Regions from separate parts of the Tomitella gaofuii genome, predicted to be linked through region 4. Evidence: riboswitches for the same ligand, from Rfam matches in the RefSeq annotation. Region 4 holds a riboswitch; each other region holds the start of a gene.
What was found. A riboswitch is a leader RNA that binds a small molecule or an ion and turns the genes downstream of it on or off. The one in region 4 is predicted to bind cobalamin.

Region 1: another riboswitch for cobalamin. It lies ahead of H4F70_RS17340 (VWA domain-containing protein); the one in region 4 lies ahead of metE (5-methyltetrahydropteroyltriglutamate--homocysteine S-methyltransferase).
Region 2: another riboswitch for cobalamin. It lies ahead of H4F70_RS16460 (FecCD family ABC transporter permease); the one in region 4 lies ahead of metE (5-methyltetrahydropteroyltriglutamate--homocysteine S-methyltransferase).
Region 3: another riboswitch for cobalamin. It lies ahead of cobN (cobaltochelatase subunit CobN); the one in region 4 lies ahead of metE (5-methyltetrahydropteroyltriglutamate--homocysteine S-methyltransferase).

Annotation. Positions count from the first base shown of each region.
Region 1 is NZ_CP059900.1:3,731,983-3,736,187, forward strand. It holds gene H4F70_RS17325 (methyltransferase domain-containing protein) at 1-324, opposite strand, end outside; gene H4F70_RS17330 (cobalt-precorrin-4/precorrin-4 C(11)-methyltransferase) at 358-1,113, opposite strand; gene cbiE (precorrin-6y C5,15-methyltransferase (decarboxylating) subunit CbiE) at 1,110-2,378, opposite strand; cobalamin riboswitch at 2,436-2,642, shown strand; gene H4F70_RS17340 (VWA domain-containing protein) at 2,704-4,205, shown strand, end outside.
Region 2 is NZ_CP059900.1:3,538,054-3,542,258, reverse strand. It holds gene H4F70_RS16465 (ABC transporter ATP-binding protein) at 1-622, opposite strand, end outside; gene H4F70_RS16460 (FecCD family ABC transporter permease) at 667-1,695, opposite strand; cobalamin riboswitch at 1,878-2,114, opposite strand; gene H4F70_RS16455 (GAF and ANTAR domain-containing protein) at 2,164-2,919, opposite strand; gene H4F70_RS16450 (GAF and ANTAR domain-containing protein) at 2,973-3,770, opposite strand; gene H4F70_RS16445 (hypothetical protein) at 3,992-4,205, shown strand, end outside.
Region 3 is NZ_CP059900.1:3,724,405-3,728,609, reverse strand. It holds gene H4F70_RS17310 (precorrin-8X methylmutase) at 1-497, opposite strand, end outside; gene H4F70_RS17305 (cobalamin biosynthesis protein CobG) at 494-1,705, opposite strand; cobalamin riboswitch at 1,697-1,901, shown strand; gene cobN (cobaltochelatase subunit CobN) at 1,941-4,205, shown strand, end outside.
Region 4 is NZ_CP059900.1:1,485,472-1,489,676, reverse strand. It holds partial or broken gene metE (5-methyltetrahydropteroyltriglutamate--homocysteine S-methyltransferase) at 85-2,345, opposite strand; cobalamin riboswitch at 2,542-2,725, opposite strand; gene H4F70_RS06980 (SgcJ/EcaC family oxidoreductase) at 2,949-3,344, shown strand; gene mftG (mycofactocin dehydrogenase MftG) at 3,392-4,205, opposite strand, start outside.

The sequences.
Region 1 (4,205 bases), 2.1 Mb from region 4:
GACGCCGCGCGCGGGCAGGTCCAGCTCGGACAGGTCGCCGACGAGCCACGTGGGCCCCGGGTGGTCCTGTTCGGCCGCCGCGATGAGCGCCGGGTCCACATCCACCCCCACCACCTCGTGTCCTCGGGTGTGGAGCTCGCCGCCGAGGCGGCCCGGGCCGCAGCCGGCGTCGAGGACGCGGGCACCACGGGGCACCATGGCGTCGATCAGGCGCGCCTCGCCGGCGAGGTCGGCGCCCTGGGCCGCCATGGCGCGGAAGCGTTCGATGTACCACTGCGAGTGGCCGTCGGAGGTCTCGCTGAACCAGCGGGTGGGTCGTGCCATACCCCGGAGCCTAGCCCCTGATGCGGGACCGGATCAGCCGCGCGCCCGCCGCGGGTCGTACAGGTGCGAGTCCAGCCCGCAGGCGGCCGCCGCGCCCCGGTCCATCGCCCGGCCGACCATGATGACGGCGGTGCGGCGCAGCCCCTCGGCCTCGACCATGCCGGCGATGGTCGCGAGCGTGCCGCGCAGCACCACCTGGCCCGGCCGCGAGGCGTGGGCGACGACGACGGCCGGGCAGTCGGCGCCGTACTCGGCGGTGAGCTCGGCGGCGAGCTCCCGCACCCGCGTGATCGCCAGGTGCAGCACCAACGATGCCCGCAGGCCCGCCACCCGCTGCAGGGATTCCGTTTCCGGCATGGGGGTGGACCGCGCGCGGGTGCGGGTGAGCACCACCGTCTGCACCTCGCCGGGCACCGTGAGCTCGGCGCCCAGGGCAGCGGCGGCCGCGGCGTAGGCGGGGACCCCCGGGGTGACGTCCCAGGGCACGCCGGCCGCGTCGAGCCGCCGGGTCTGCTCGGTGAGCGCCGAATACACCGACGGGTCGCCCGAGCACATCCGCACCGCGTCGAGTCCCCGCCGGTGCGCGTCGACGAGGTGGCCGATGATCGCGTCCAGGTCCAGGCCCTGGGTGTCGATGAGCGCGGCGCCGTCGCGGCAGTGCGCGAGCACCGCGTCGTCCAGGTAGGTGCCCGCGTAGAGCACGACGGGCGCGGCGCGCAGCAGGTCCACTGCCCGCAAGGTGAGCAGGTCGGCGGCGCCGGGGCCCGCCCCCACGAAGTGCACTGTCATGACCGGTCCCCTTCCTCCGGATCCTGCTTCGATTCCGCCGCCGTTGGTTTCACGCCGCACCACTGCACCACCGGGCGCATCGGCTCCCACCCGGTGAACGCGCCGATGGGACCGGCCACGTCCACCGCGTACCGAAGCAGTTCACCGCCGTGCGCGCGGTGCCACTCGGCCAGTACGGCCTGCGTCTCCAGGGTCACCGCGTGCGCGACCAATCGCCCGCCCGCCGGCACCGCCGCCCAGCACGCCTCGAGGACCCCGGGACGGCTGCCGCCGCCGCCGACGAAGACCGCGTCGGGCCGCTCCAGGCCCGCGAGCGCGTCCGGGGCGGCGCCCTCCACGACGGTGACAAGATCCGGCACTCCCAGTCGCGCGGCGTTGCGGCGGACCGCATCCGCCCGGCCCGCGTCGCGCTCGATGGCGAGGGCCCGGCACCCGGAGGCTCCGCGCGCCCACTCGATGCCCACCGACCCGGCCCCCGCCCCTACGTCCCACAGCAGCTCCCCGGGCCGCGGGGCGAGGGCGCTCACCGCGGCGGCGCGGATCGGCCGGCGGCTCAGCTGCCCGTCGTTCTCGAAGGCGTCGTCGGGCAGCCCGGGGGCACGCGAATATCCCCGCGCGCCACGGCATTCGACGCACACCAGCCCCAGCGCGGCACCGTCGACGCCGAGCATGCCGTCCGCGGTACCGTCGCGCCGCGATTCCGCCGGCCCGCCCAGCTCCGCCAGCAGCGTCATGGCCGACGCGCCGAAGCCCTCGTCGACGAGCACCCGGGCCACGGCCGCAGGGCCGTCGGCGTCCCCTGTGAGCACGATCAGCCGCCGCCCACGCGCCAGGTGCCGGCGCAGGCGGTCCGTGCCGCGGCCCACCAGCGTCACGACCGCGCAGCCCTCGGCCGGCCAGCTCATCCGCGCGCGGGCCAGCGCCGCCGACGACACCGCCGGGAGCACGCGCACCGCATCCGGCCCCAGCCGGCGCACCAGCGTGGACCCGATGCCGGAGACCATCGGGTCACCCGATGCGAGCGCGACGACGTTCCTGCCGTCGTGCCGCTCGAGCAGCGCGTCCAGCCCGTCGAGCAGCGGCGACGGCCAGGTTTCGCGGATCGCGGCGGGCGCTGCGGCGTCCGGCACCATCGCCAGGTGGCGCGGCCCGCCCAGCAGCACGTCCGCGCGGTGCACGGCGCCGCGCCCCGCGGGATCGACGCTCGCCCAGCCGCCCGCTCCGACGCCCACCACCGTCACCCGCACCCTCGACTCCGGACCCATGGCGCAGAACCCTAGACCGCGGTGGAGCGCTCCAGGCGCGGCGGGGTTAGGGTCGTCGATGGCAGCTCGCCCGGAGGTGCCCCGCGGCCGTCACGGCGTGCGGGGGTAAACGGGAAGCCGGTGCGAATCCGGCACAGGCCCGCTGCGGTGACCTGGGAGCCGACGACCACGCACGCCGTGCAGCCACTGGACCACCGGTCCGGGAAGGCGGTCCGAGGCGCTCGACCAGGAAGTCCGAATACCGGCCCTCGTGCGTCTGCCCGGCTGCAGCGCCCACGCCGCAGCCGCGAACCACGTCCCAGCGGAAGCCTGCGGAGGTCCCACAGTGCACGTCTATCCGTTCAGCGCCCTCGTCGGCGCCGACGATCTGCAGCTGGCGCTCACGCTCACCGCCGTCTCGCCTGCGATCGGCGGGGTGCTGGTGCGCGGCGAGAAGGGCACGGCGAAGTCGACGGCGGTGCGCGCTCAGGCGGCGCTGCTGCCCCCGGTCCTGTCCGTCGACGGCTGCCGGTTCGCCTGCGACCCGGCCGCGCCGGACCCCGCCTGCCCCGACGGCCCGCACGCCACGGACGCCCCGGCCACGGCAGGCCCCGCGCGCCTGGTGGAGCTGCCGGTGGGCGCCGCAGAGGACCGTGTCACCGGGTCGCTGCACCTGGGCAAGGCACTCTCTGGTGAGGGCGCCGAGTACGAGCCCGGACTGCTGGCGCGCGCCCACCGCGGGGTGCTGTACGTCGACGAGGTCAACCTGCTGCACGACCACCTGGTGGACCTGCTGCTCGACGCGGCCGCGATGGGCCGCACCTCGGTGGAGCGCGACGGCGTCTCGATCAGCCATGCGTCGCGGTTCGTGCTCGTGGGCACCATGAATCCCGAGGAGGGCGAGCTGCGGCCGCAGCTGCTGGACCGGTTCGGTCTGGCGGTGGACGTGGCCGCGCCGCGTGATGCCGCGGTGCGCGCCGAGATCGTGCGCCGGCGCCTGGCCTTCGACGCCGACCCGGCAGGCTTCGCCGCACGGTGGGCGGACGCCGAGTCGGAGCTGGCGCGGCGCATCGCCGGCGCCCGGGAGCGCGTCGGATCGGTGGTGCTGGGCGACGCGGCGCTCACGGCGATCGCCGAGGTGTGCGCAGCATTCGACGTGGACGGGATGCGCGCGGACCTGGTGACGGCCAAGGCCGCCGCCGCGCACGCCGCGTGGTGCGGCCGCACCGGCGTCACTCGCGAGGACATCGCCGCCGCAGCCCGGCTCACCCTGCCGCACCGCCGGCGCCGGGCCCCGTTCGACGATCCGGGTACCGACGGCGAACGCCTGGACGAGCTCCTGGACGGCATGGGCGACGCGGAGGACCCCGACGGCCCCGGCGATGACGGAACCGGGGACGACGGACCGGGCGAGGACGGCCCAGAAGGCGGGGAGGGCCCCGAGGGCGGGGACGGCCCTGAGGGCGGGGGCCCTGAGGGCGGGGGCCCTGAGGACGGGGGCCCTGAGGACGGGGGCCCTGAAGACGACGGCCCGGGCGGCGGGGCGCCGGAACCGGCTGACGACGGCTCCGCGGAACAGCGACCCCGCACCGACGGCGGTGCAGATGACCATGCCGATCGCGATTCGGGCACGCCTGCCGAGCGCGCGCTCGCCCCCGCCGGCGCACCGTTCCGCGCCCGGCTGCTGGCCGCGCAGCGCGCCGGCCGCGGGGCGGCGGGGCGGCGCTCGCGGGCCCGGACGACGGTGGGCCGCACCGTGGGGGCACGCCGGAGCGCCTCCGCCGCGGACCCCGCACCGGTGCACCTGCCGGCCACGATCCGCGCGGCCGTAGTGCGCCGGGGGGACCT
Region 2 (4,205 bases), 2.1 Mb from region 4:
GCACGTGGATCCGGTCGCAGAACATCGCGGCCAGGTTGAGGTCGTGCAGCGCGGTCACGACGGTGATCCCCAGCTCGCGCACCCTGCGCAGCACGTCGATCTGGTGCTTGACGTCCAGGTGGTTGGTCGGCTCGTCGAGGATGAGCACCCGCGGCTGCTGGGCCAGGGCCCGGGCGATGAGCACCCGCTGGCGTTCCCCGCCGGACAGCTCGAGGAACGGCCGCCCGGACAGGTGCCCGGCGCCGGCGGTGCGCAGCGCGTCCACGATGACCTGGCGTGCGTCCGCCGCGTCGCGGCCCAGCAGCCCGGTGTGCGGCAGGCGCCCGGTGGCCACCACCTCGTCGACGGTGAAGCCGAACTCCACGCTCGACTGCTGGCTCAGGGCTGCCAGGCGCAGCGCGCTCTCCCGCATCGTCATGCCCCGCAAGTCCGCATCGCCCAGCAGGATCCGGCCCGCGGTGGGGCGCAGCGCGCGGTAGCAGCACTTGAGGATCGTCGACTTGCCGCTGCCGTTGGGCCCGACGAGGCCGACCACCTCGCCGTGGCGCGCGCTCAGGCCGACGTCGCGGACCAGTGTCTTCGCGGAGACCTCCACGGTGAGGTCCTCGATGGTCAGATCCATGCGGCCGTCCTTCCATGATGGGTCTCGGCGGGGTGCGGGCCGGATCATGTGCCGCCGAACGTGTAGCGGCGGGCGCGCATGAGCAGGATGAACGTGGGCACGCCGACGAACGCGGTGATGGCGCCGATGGGCAGCTCCGCGGGGGCGACGACGGTGCGGCTGAGCACGTCCGCCCACACCATGAACACCGCGCCCAGGACCGGGGCGACGGCGAGGACGCGGGTGTGGTCGGCGCCGACGAGCATGCGCGTCACGTGGGGCACGACGAGGCCGACGAAACCGATGGCCCCCACGATCGCGACCAGCGTCCCGGTCATCGCCGCGCACACCACGAACAAGTACACGCGGAAGCGCTGTGCGTGCAGGCCGAGGCCGCTCGCGACGTCGTCGCCCATGACCAGCGCGTTGAGCTTGGGCGACCACACGGCCAGGAGCAGGCCGCCGCACACCGTCACCGCGGCGGCGATCGGCAGGGACGACCAGCGGGCCGACGCCAGGCTGCCCAGCAGCCAGAACATCACCGACTTGGCGTCCTCGCCGCGGGGGGACACGAAGATCATCACCGTGGTGACGGCGGAGAACCCGTAGGCCATGGCGGTGCCGGTGAGGACGAGGCGCAGCGGCGACAGGCCCTCGCGGGTGCGGGCCGCGACGTAGACGAGGACGGTGGCGACGAGGGCCCCGGCGAACGCGGCCAGCGAGACGGCCGCGGCTCCCAGCACGGCGAGCGTGCCGAACAGGATCACCGAGGTGGCCCCCACCGCGGCGCCGGACGAGATGCCCAGGACGAACGGGTCGGCGAGCGCATTGCGCACCATCGCCTGCACCGCCACGCCCACCATGGACAGGCCCGCGCCGACGACGATCGCCAGCAGGACGCGCGGCAGACGGGTGTCGGCGATGATGCGGTACCGGGTCACCTCGTCGGCCGTGATGATGTCGCCGGTGACGAAGGCGTGCAGGTAGTGGAGGGTCTCGGACCAGCTGATGGGCACGGTGCCCATGCCCACCGCCGCCACCGCGGACGCCGCGAGCACCACGGTGAGGGCGGCCACCCAGGCCGCAGTGCGCATTGCAGGAGCTGTGAAGCCGCGCGTCACGCCGCCGCGGCGGCGCGCGGATGGTGCCGTGTCCAGCATCGTCGGTGTCCTCGCCTGGTCCAGGCGTGAGGGCACGGGGCGGCGCGCCGGCGCACAACGGCTGCCGGCGAGGCGGACCCGGCGTGCTCCTCGACGCCGTCGGTCACCGCACGCGGTCTCCGCGCGGTGTGCTGGCAGGTCTTCGGACTCACGGGCGTGTGCTGACGCACGGCCTAATGGTCGCCGCTTCCCAGTGGCATCACGCCGGACGCGTGTGCGCTCCCAGTGCTGTTGACGACGGTCGTTCCCGTATACCGCTGCGGGCCAGTTCCGGATTCACACCGGATTCCCTCTTGCCCCGCCCGGCGCTCGGAGCTTTCCGAACCGGGCAGACCAGCAATGCTGCGAATGCTAGCAGCAGCCGCAGTGCGACGGTCGGAGACGCGGGTCGGAGGATCCGGCTCAGCGTGCGTGCTCGCCGGCGTCCAGGACCGCCGCGGTGTCCAGGGCGCCGGTGACGAGCTGCCGCGCGATGTCGGTCAGCCGTGTCCGACGGGCGCGGCCGTAGTCGCGCAGCACGGCGAACGTCTCGTCGATGGGCAGATCCCCGGCGTGGGCGAGCACACCCTTGGCCTGCTCGATGATCACCCGGCTGTTGAGCGCCGTCTGGAGCTGCTCGGTGAGCACCTCCCCGTGCCGGATGGCCCGCTCGGACAGGATCCCGATCGTGGCGGTCTCCGCCAGCGCGCGGGCCACATGCTGGTCCGCCTCGGACAATGTGCCGGGGGTCGTGCCGAAGAGGTTCAACGCCCCGATGGTCTGGTCGCGCAGCCGCAACGGCACGGTGTGCACGCTGCAGTATCCGACTCTGAGTGCTTCCGGGGTGAATGTCGGCCAGCGGCCGGCGGTCGCCGCCAGGTCGGCCACGGACACCGGGCTTCCGGTGCGGAAGCAGTCCACGCACGGCCCCTCGTTGACCTGCAGCTGGAACAATTCGAGCAGTTCGGTGCGCTCGGCCGACGATGCCACCAGTTGCAGGCTGCCGCGTTGGTCGGCGAGCAGCATCCCGGCCTCGGCGACGCCGAGCAGTTCGACGCAGTATTCGGTGAGCCGGTGCAGTAGTTCGACTGTGTCGAAGTCGTCGACGAGCGTGTCGGCCATCTCGACGAATGCGTCGACGAGGCGCGACTCGCGGCCGCGCGGTGAGGGGATGTCCATGGCGGGTCCTGACGTTGACGATCGACGGCGAACGGTACGGGGAGCGTGTCGGGTCACTGCGTGATGGCCTCCGGCGGCAGGCGTCCGGTGGTGATCTCGGCGGCGACGTCGGCGATGTCGATGCCGGCGGCGAAGGCGTGTCCGCGCATGCGCGCCATCGCCTCGTCGACACCGATGCGGTGCGCGGACACGAGCATGCCGGCGGCCTGGTGCACCACCGCCCGCGGCAATGACAGGTCTTCGAGGCGCTCATCTCCCAATGCTATTGCGAGCAGGGCCGCGGTGGCCAGATCCACCAGCCGCAAAGTGGTGGCGAGATCGGCCGGGGTCAACCAGCCGGGGCTGCGCCGGTACAGGCTCATCGTGCCCGCTATTGCGGCGCCGCTGTGCAGCGGAAACGCGAAGACCGCGCCCACGGGGCGGCGGGCGATCTCGGCGGCGAACACCGGCCAGCCGCGTGCGGCGTCGGCGGACAGGTCCGCAACCAGCACCGGCCGGCGCTCGGTGAACGCCTCGATCGCGGGTCCTTCGCCGAGGGTGTCGTGCACGGACTCGATCGCCGCCGCCGTCTCATCACTGGCGTACAGCACCTCGCGCATGCCTCCGCCGACTATCCCGCCGCCGGCGGAAACCGAGGCGCCGTCGACGGGCAACAGCCGCGCGCAGGCGTCGCAGACCACCGCGAGCGGCCCGGTCCCGCCCGCGCCGCTGCGCAGCTCGGCGGCCATAGCCGCGCGCACCTCCGCGATGCCTGCACGATCCGGGTGCGGTTCGTCGCCGTCGGGGCCTGGAAGAGTCACCGTGAACACGCCCGCAGAGCCGGCGAGCCTGTGCGCATCAGCAGTCTCCATCCGACAAGGGCGTGTGTATTCCCGCGGCCTTCGCAGGCCACGGCCGCATCGGACCAACGCTACCGGAGCGTCGGCATCGCGTGCGGGATGCTCGACGAGTGCGTTGTGCGGACGTCACGATCGCAATCGGCTGACAGGACACGCCGTTGCTGGCAGCATGGAGGCAACTACCCCGGACCCCGGTAGTCGACCAGATGAGTGCGGCAACCGGAAGGTTTCCCATGCCGATGCATACCCGTATCCGGTCCTGCTACACATCCGGCGGTGAGGACGAATTCGCCTCGGCCATAGGACAGCTCGTCGCCGCTGCCAAGGCTGCGGTCCCCGTCGCGGCCTACGCGGGCATCACAGGTTCGACGCATCACGCGGAGGTGCGGAGTTACGGCGCGACCGACTCGGTGATCGACGGCCTCGTCCGGTCGCAGACGGCGCGGC
Region 3 (4,205 bases), 2.1 Mb from region 4:
GGCGGCGGGGCGCCGTCGTCGAGCAGCTCGAGCAGGTGGAACAGCGCGGTGGGGGCGTTGCCGACGGCGACGACGGCGCCGGCGAGCCGATCCGCCCACAGCGAAACGGCGGCGGCGGAACGCGTGGTGCCCCACTCGGCCGCGAGCGGGGGCACCCGCTCGTCGCGCAGCGTGCACACCACGTCGTTGCCTGCGGGCAGTCGTTTCCGGGTGATGCCGGAGGCCACCATGTGCGCGTCGCACAGGATCGGCGCGCCGCCGCGCAAGGCGCTGCGGGCGGCGGCGACGAGGCCGGGCGCGATGTCGAGGTCGCGCGTCAGGTCGGTCTGGCCGGCGGCGTGCACCATGCGCACCGCCACCTTCTCGGCGTCGGCGGGGATGCGGCGCAGGTCCGTCTCCGCGCGGATGGTGGCGAACGAGCGCGCGTAGATTCCGGCGCCGTCGGCGACGTAGTCGTACCTGCGGGTGGGACGCCGGATCACGTGGGACTGGGTCACTTTCTGCTCCCTAACTGGAGGAGGGTGTGGGGGCCGCGCGGTGCGCCGCATGCGCGGGGGCAGCCGACGACGTGGACGGGGAGGGTGACGTGGGCTGGGAGGGTCTGGAAGGGGCCGGATGAGACCTGGCCGGGCGGGCCGGCGGCCGCGGCCCGGGCGGCCGCGTGGGTGTCGCCGGCGGACTTGGCGCAGCCGGGGGCGCCGACACACGCGGTGACCCGGGTCCACGGGGAGTCGGCCGTGGTCGCCAGGCCGGAGTCGGCGAGCCGGGCGAGCGCGCCGCACCGGGGGGCCTCCTGCGGCACCACGACGATCCCGCGCCATGGCGTGACGATGAGCGTTCCGTCGCCGCCGGCCGCAGCGGCGAGCGCGTCGCCCTGCTCCGGGGTGAGCACGCCCAGCGGCGCCAGCACCGACAGCGCCCCGCCGGGAAGCGCACCGTACGCCATCGCGGGCGCGGGGGCGTACGGCAGTGTTCCGGTGGCGTGACCGTCGAGGAGTTCCGCCCCGCGGCGGGGGAGTTCGCGCACCCGCCAGCGCCCGTCGGCGGCACCGGCGAATCCCCGTGCGAGGGCGATGAGCGCGCCGGGCACCGCGTGCAACGGCACGGCCGGGCCCGCCAGGTCGCCGGCGACGATGCGGGCGCGCCCGGGAGTTTCGGCGAGCGCGAGAACGTCGCAGCCCATCCCCGCGACGTCGCCGCGGCCGTCGTCGATGCCGAACAGGAAACGCCCCGGCAGCGCGGCCAGCCCGGGGTCCGCGCACAGGGTGCGGTCGAGTGCGCCGGCGAGCCCGCGCACGTCCGCGCGGCCGCCGGCGATCCCGGACAGGGGCGAGCAGACGATGTTGCGCACCCGCTCGTGGCGCGGCGAGGGCAGCAGACCCGCCGTTCGCAGAACGTCGACGATCCGACCGGGCAGCTGACCGTCGGGGCCGGTCGGCAAGGCTCTCAACTGCACGTTGGCGCGCGAAGTGAGGTGAATCCGTCCATCGCCGAACTCGTCGGAAACGCTTCGCAAAGCTGCGAACATCTCTGCGGTGAGCGCACCCCCGGGCACGCGCAGCCGCACCAGCGCGCCGTCGTCGGCGTGGTGCGGGCGCAGCAGTCCGGGGCAGCGGTCGGCCGCGCCGGACCGGGGAGGGGGAGGGAGCACCGGCACATAGTGGCACAGGCGTGCAGGCGCCTGGACGGCGTGGTTTACGCTCATCGAAGCCATGGTGAACGGGAAGCCGGTGTGAATCCGGCGCGGCCCTCGCCACTGTCATCGGGGAGTCCCGCGGACTCCCCCGCCGCCCGGGTGCATGCCACGGCGGCGGGGACCACTGGGCGCGCAGCGCCTGGGAAGGTCGTGCGCGGGGCGTCGATCCGTAAGCCAGGAGACCGACCGTGGCCTGATTGTGTCCACGAGGGTTTTGGAGAATCGACATGTCCTGGCGGCTGCCATGACGCGGATCGCACTGCTGTCCACGTCCGATACCGACCTGCTGTCCGCACGCGCCTCCGGCGCCGGTTTCGCGCTGGGCAATCCCGCGCGCACCGACGTCGCCGGCACCGGGCCCGGCTCGCTCGACAGGCTGCTCGACGGCGCCGCGCTGGTGGTGGTGCGCATCCTCGGTTCCGCCCGGTCCTGGCAGGACGGGCTCGACGCGGTGCTGGCACGGGGCGTCCCGGTGGTGGTGCTCGGCGGCGAGCAGGCCCCGGACGCGGAGCTGATGGGGCACTCGACGGTTCCCGTCGGCACCGCGGCGGAGGCGCACCGGTACCTGGCCTTCGGCGGGCCGGAGAACCTCGCCCAGCTGCACGCCTTCCTCACCGACACGGTGCTGCTCACCGGCGAGGGTTTCGCGCCGCCGCGGGAACTGCCCGAGTGGGGACTGGGCGAGTGGCGGGCTCCCGGCGCCGCGGCCCCGGACGGCGACCGCCCGCGGGTCGGGATCCTGTACTACCGGGCCCATCACGTCAGCGGCAACCGGCGGTTCGTCACCGACCTGGCCCGGGCCGTCGCGGAGCAGGGCGCCGAGCCGGTGCCCGTGTTCTGCGCGTCGTTGCGCACCCCGCCCGCCGACCTGCTCGAGGCGCTGTCCACGTTGGACGCGCTGGTGGTCACGGTGCTGGCGGCGGGCGGCACGCGCCCCGCGCACGCGCAGGCCGGCGGCGACGACGAGGTGTGGGACGTCGACGACCTGGCCGCGCTCGACATCCCGATCCTGCAGGGGCTGTGCCTGACGTGGGACCGCGAGACCTGGGCCGGGTCCGACGAGGGCGTCTCGCCGATGGACGCGGCCTCGCAGATCGCGGTGCCCGAGTTCGACGGTCGCATCATCACCACCGCGTTCTCGTTCAAGGAGTTCGACGACGACGGCCTGCCCCGGTACGTCACCGACCCGGAGCGGTGCCGACGGGTGGCGGGGATCGCGGCCGCCCACGCCCGGCTGCGGCATGTGCCGGTGGGCGAGCGGCGGATCGCGGTGATGCTCTCGGCCTACCCGACGAAGCATGCGCGGGTGGGCAACGCCGTCGGCATGGACACCCCGGTCTCCGCGGTGCGTCTGCTGCGCGCGCTCGCCGCGGCCGGGTACGACCTGGGCGAGGAGTCCGAGCGCCCGTGGCTCGCCCTCGACGGCGCGGACGGACCTGACGGCCCCGAAAGCGACGACACGGCGGCCGGCAATCGGCTCATCCACGCGCTGATCGACGCGGGCGGGCAGGACGAGGACTGGCTCACCGCCGCACAGCTGGCGGGCAACCCGGTGCGTGTGACTGCGGGGCAGTACCGCGAGTGGACGGCCGAGCTTCCGGACGGCCTCACCGGCGCCATGCGCGCGGCGTGGGGCGAGGCGCCCGGCACGCTGTTCGTCGACGAGTCCGGCGACGCCGCGGACGGCGGCGACATCGTGCTGGCCACCCTGCGCGCCGGGAACGTGGTGCTCATGATCCAGCCGCCGCGCGGGTTCGGCGAGAACCCGGTGGCGATCTACCACGACCCGGACCTGCCGCCCAGCCACCACTACCTGGCCGCGTACAAGTGGGTCGAGCGCGGGTTCGGCGCGCACGCGGTGGTGCACCTGGGCAAGCACGGCTCCCTCGAGTGGCTGCCCGGCAAGAACGCGGCGCCGTCGGCCGCGTGCGCCACCGACGCGGCGCTGGCGAACCTGCCGATGATCTACCCGTTCCTGGTGAACGACCCGGGCGAGGGCGCACAGGCGAAGCGCCGCGCACATGCCACCATCGTCGACCACCTCATCCCGCCGATGGCGCGCGCCGAGTCCTACGGCGACATCGCCCGCCTGGAGCAGCTGCTGGACGAGCACCAGAACATCTCAGCGATGGACCCGGGAAAGCTGCCGGCGATCCGCCAGGAGATCTGGACGCTGCTGCGCGCGGCGAAGATGGACCAGGACCTGGGCATCGACGAGGAGCTCGAGGGCGAGGCGTTCGACGACATGCTGCTGCACGTCGACGGCTGGCTGTGCGAGATCAAGGACGCGCAGATCCGCGACGGCCTGCACGTGCTCGGCCAGGCGCCGGATCCGGGCCAGCGCGTGGACCTGGTGCTGTCGATGCTGCGCGCGGCGCAGGTGTGGGGCGGCACCGCGCACGCGCTCCCGGGGCTGCGGTCCGCGCTGGGCCTCGCGGCGGGAGCGGATCTCGCCGCCGTCGACGCCGCGGAGTCCCGGGCCCGCGCGCTGGTGCAGGCGATGGAGGAC
Region 4 (4,205 bases):
ACAGGCGCTCGGATGGCGCCGAGGTGCGCGGATCGGAGATGCCCGCAGGCGATCGGCCGGCACGCCGGCGACAACAGGTCCCGCCTAGAGCCCGGCCCGCACGCTCCGCGCCGCCTCGACGAGGTTGCGCAGCGACTCCTTGGTCTCCGCCACGCCGCGGGTCTTGAGCCCGCAATCGGGGTTGGCCCACAGGCGCTCCGCCGGCACCGCCGCCAGCGCCTCTGTGAGCAGCGACGCGATCTCGTCGACGCCCGGCACGCGCGGCGAGTGGATGTCGTACACCCCCGGGCCCCACGCCCAGGTCGAACCACCGCGTTGAGGTCGCCGAGCACCTCCATGTGCGAGCGGGCCGCTTCGAGGGACGTCACGTCCGCGTCGAGCCCGGCGATGGCGCCGATGACCTCGCCGAACTCCGAATAGCACAGGTGCGTGTGGATCTGGGTGGAGTCGGCCACGCCGGAGGTGGCCAGGCGGAACGCCCCCACCGCCCAGTCGAGGTAGTCCTGCTGGTCGGCGGCCCGCAGCGGCAGCAGTTCCCGCAGGGCCGGCTCGTCCACTTGGATGATCCTGATGCCCGCGGCCTGCAGGTCCACCGTCTCGTCCCGGATCGCCAGCGCCACCTGGTCCGCGGTCTCCGCCAGCGGCTGGTCGTCACGCACGAACGACCACGCCAAGATCGTCACCGGACCGGTGAGCATCCCCTTCACGGGCTTGGCGGTGAGCGACTGGGCGTAGGTGATCCACTCGGTCGTCATCGGCGCCGGCCGCCGCACGTCGCCGTAGAGGATCGGCGGGCGCACGCACCGGCTGCCGTAGGACTGGACCCAGCCGTTCTCTGTCGCGAAGAATCCGCCCAGCTGCTCGGCGAAGTACTGCACCATGTCGTTGCGCTCCGGCTCCCCGTGCACGAGCACGTCCAGCCCCAGCTCCTCCTGCAGCGCAACGACCTCGGCGATCTGGGACTGCATGCGGCGGCGGTACTCCGCGCCGTCGATGACACCCTTGCGCAGCTCGGCCCGCGCGACGCGGATTTCCCGCGTCTGCGGATAGGAACCGATCGTCGTGGTCGGCAGCAACGGCAGACCGAGTCCGCGCTGGGCCTTCCTGCGGGCGTCGGCCCCACCCCTTCCCCTCGTCCCCGCGGTCAGCGCGTCGATCCGCGCGCGCAGCGACTGGTCGTGCAGGCGCGGATCCTCGCGCCGCGACCGCACCGCGGCCCGGCCCTCGTCGACGGCGTCCGCCACGGCGTCGCGCCCCTGACGCAAGGCCGCCGCCAGCGTCGCGACCTCCACGGTCTTCTCCGCACCGAACGCGAGCCACGAACGCAGCGGCTCGTCGAGGCCGGTCTCCGCGTCGAGCGTGTAGGGCACGTGCAGCAGCGAGCACGACGTGGACACGGCCAGCGAGCCGACGCTGCCCAGCAGCGTGACGAGCGTGCCGAGCGCACGCTCGAGGTCGGTGCGCCACACGTTGCGCCCGTCGACCACGCCGGCCACCACATGCTTGCGGGCCAGGCCCGGCACCGCCGCGAGCGCGTCCGCGCCGGCGACCAGATCGACGGCGATGCCGTCGATCCCCGTGGCCGTGAGCGCCGGCAGCGCATCGCCCAGACTCCCGAAGTAGGACGCGACCAGGATCGCAGGACGCCGCACCACTGCGGCGAGCTCGTCGTACACACGGCGTACGACGGCGATCTCGTCGGCGGTACGGTCGGCCGCCAGAGCGGGTTCGTCGATCTGCACCCACTCCGCACCCGCCTGGGCGAGCAGACCCAGCAATTCGGCATACAACGGCAGCAGTTCGTCCACGCGATCCAGCAGTGATCCTGCACCGCCGACCTTCTTGGACAGCAGCAGGAAGGTGACCGGCCCGATCACCACGGGCCGCGCCGGCACATCCTGCGCATGCGCTTCAGCGAGCTCACCGAGAAGCTGGGACGGATCCAGGGCGAATCGCGTCTGCGGGGTGATCTCCGGGACCAGGTAGTGATAGTTGGTGTCGAACCACTTGGTCATCTCCAGCGGCGCCACCGTGCCGGTGCCACGGGCCGCCGCGAAATAGCGATCGAGCGGGTCGTCGATGTCCGAGACCCGCTCCGGCAGCGCTCCGAGCATGACGGCGGTGTCCAGCACCTGGTCGTAGTGGGAGAAGGTGCCGACAGGAATCGCGTCGAGACCGGCGGCCCGCTGCTGCTCCCACATGTCCGCGCGCAGCCCCGCGCCCGTCGTCAGCAGTTCGGAGGCTTCGATGCGTCCCGCCCAGTAGGCCTCGACAGCCCTCTTGAGCTCTCGCCGTGGCCCAATGCGGGGGGAACCCAGGACAGTTGCGGTGAAAGTGGTGTCCACGTGTATCTCCAGTACGAACGTCGATGTCGCCACCGCCGGCGGTACGCGCACACGCCTCGAGCCCCTGGCAGCACCGGACTGCGGCGCGGATCCGGCTGTGGATCCCACCCAGCCCCGCTACCGTGCACGTTGTCCTGCACTGTGACACGAACCGGTCGACACGCCCATTCCCCGAGGCGGTGGCCCGACGGGCACGGCGTGCCCGTCGCAACCGGCAGGTCTTCGGACTCGCGGGCCCGCGGCACACCGCCGCCACCTACTGCCCACCGCTTCCCGGGCGTGCGCCCAGTGCTCCATGGCGGGTTTCGTTCCCACTCACCGCTGCGGGACAGTCCCGGATTTCCACCGGGTTCCCTCTCACCGCCTGCGCCGATGCGGCGCGGGGCTTCGACGTCCGGCTCGGCCTTCGGGGCTCCTCGTGACCGGCCGGACGAACCAGCTGCACGGATCAGCATACAACCGGGACCCGGTCGGCCGACACCCGACGGCGGAATATCGTCCTCGGAATTCGTCCGCTGGTTCCCCGGCGTGTCCATCGCAAACACGTCCCGCCTGGAATAACGTCGAGCGTGACAGCATCCGCCGCAGCATGCAGGAGGAACAGTGGCCGTCGACGATTCCGCGAAGCGCAATGCCATCCGCGCGACAGTCCAGTCCTACGTCGACGCCGTCGGCGCCACCGACCCCGACGCCGTGCTCGCCCTGTATGCACCCGACGCGACGGTGGAGGACCCCGTGGGCACGGAGCCGCACCGGGGGAGGGACGACATCGCCGACTTCTACGCGAAGTCCGCCGGCTACCGCAATGAATCCGAGCTGCTCGACTGCCGCATCTCCGGCGACAGCGCCGCGTTCCGGTTCCGCATCACCACGACTCTGCCGGAGCGCACCGTCGAGGTGACCCCCATCGACGTCATGACCTTCGACGACGATGCACGGATCACGAGCATGCGGGCCTTCTGGCACACCTCGGACTACCGGGTCGTCCGGCCGCGCTGAGGAGCGCACCGGCCGGACGGCGCAGCGGGCGTTTCACCGGCGGGCCGTCACGGAACGCGGAGCCCGGACGCGACGAACTCCGCCGCGCGTTCGGCGAGCATCACCGCCGTGGCATGCGGTCCCCGGCTGGGCACGCGCGGGAACACCGAGGTGTCTGCGATGGAGAGCCCGCCGATCCCGTGCACGCGACAACGCGGATCCACCACTGCGGTGCCGGGATCGGTACCCATCGGGCACGTGCCGCTGAGATGCTGCGAGGTGCCCAGGTTCGCCGGCATTCCGTCGATCGGCGTGCCCATCCCCGACGCGTCGAGCAGCCCGCGAGCCAGGTCCACCGCCGCCGCGGCGGCCGCCTCGTCCCGCGGGTCCGATAGATAGTGGTGTTCGATCCGGGGCGCCCCGCACGGGTCGGCAGGGTGCGGAACCATCCGGCCCCTCCCCCACGGCGCCATGAGCGCGGCGCCCAGCACCGGCGGCATCGGCGGATTCCCGGGCACCGCGTCGCCGAACGACGCCGTGTACGGGCGGATCTCCACCGCACCGTCGCCGGTATCGAGGTTGAGGCAGGCCTCGAGGATCGGTGGCGCGGCCCGCTCGCCCGAGACCGGATCGCCGACCGGCGGGGCCGGTTTGTAGGGGATCGTGATCTCCGGGTGGTCGGAGAACTCGCGCCCCACCCCGGGCAGCGCGTGCACGGCGGCCGCGCCGAGCATCCGCGGATCGCCGATCCCCGAGCGCCACAGCAGGGCCGGCGTCTCGATGGCCCCCGCGGCCAGCACCACGTTGTACGCCTGCACCTCCAGCAACCCGCCGTCCCGGAGCACCTGCACGGCCCGCACCGCGCCCGCCGACATCCGCAGC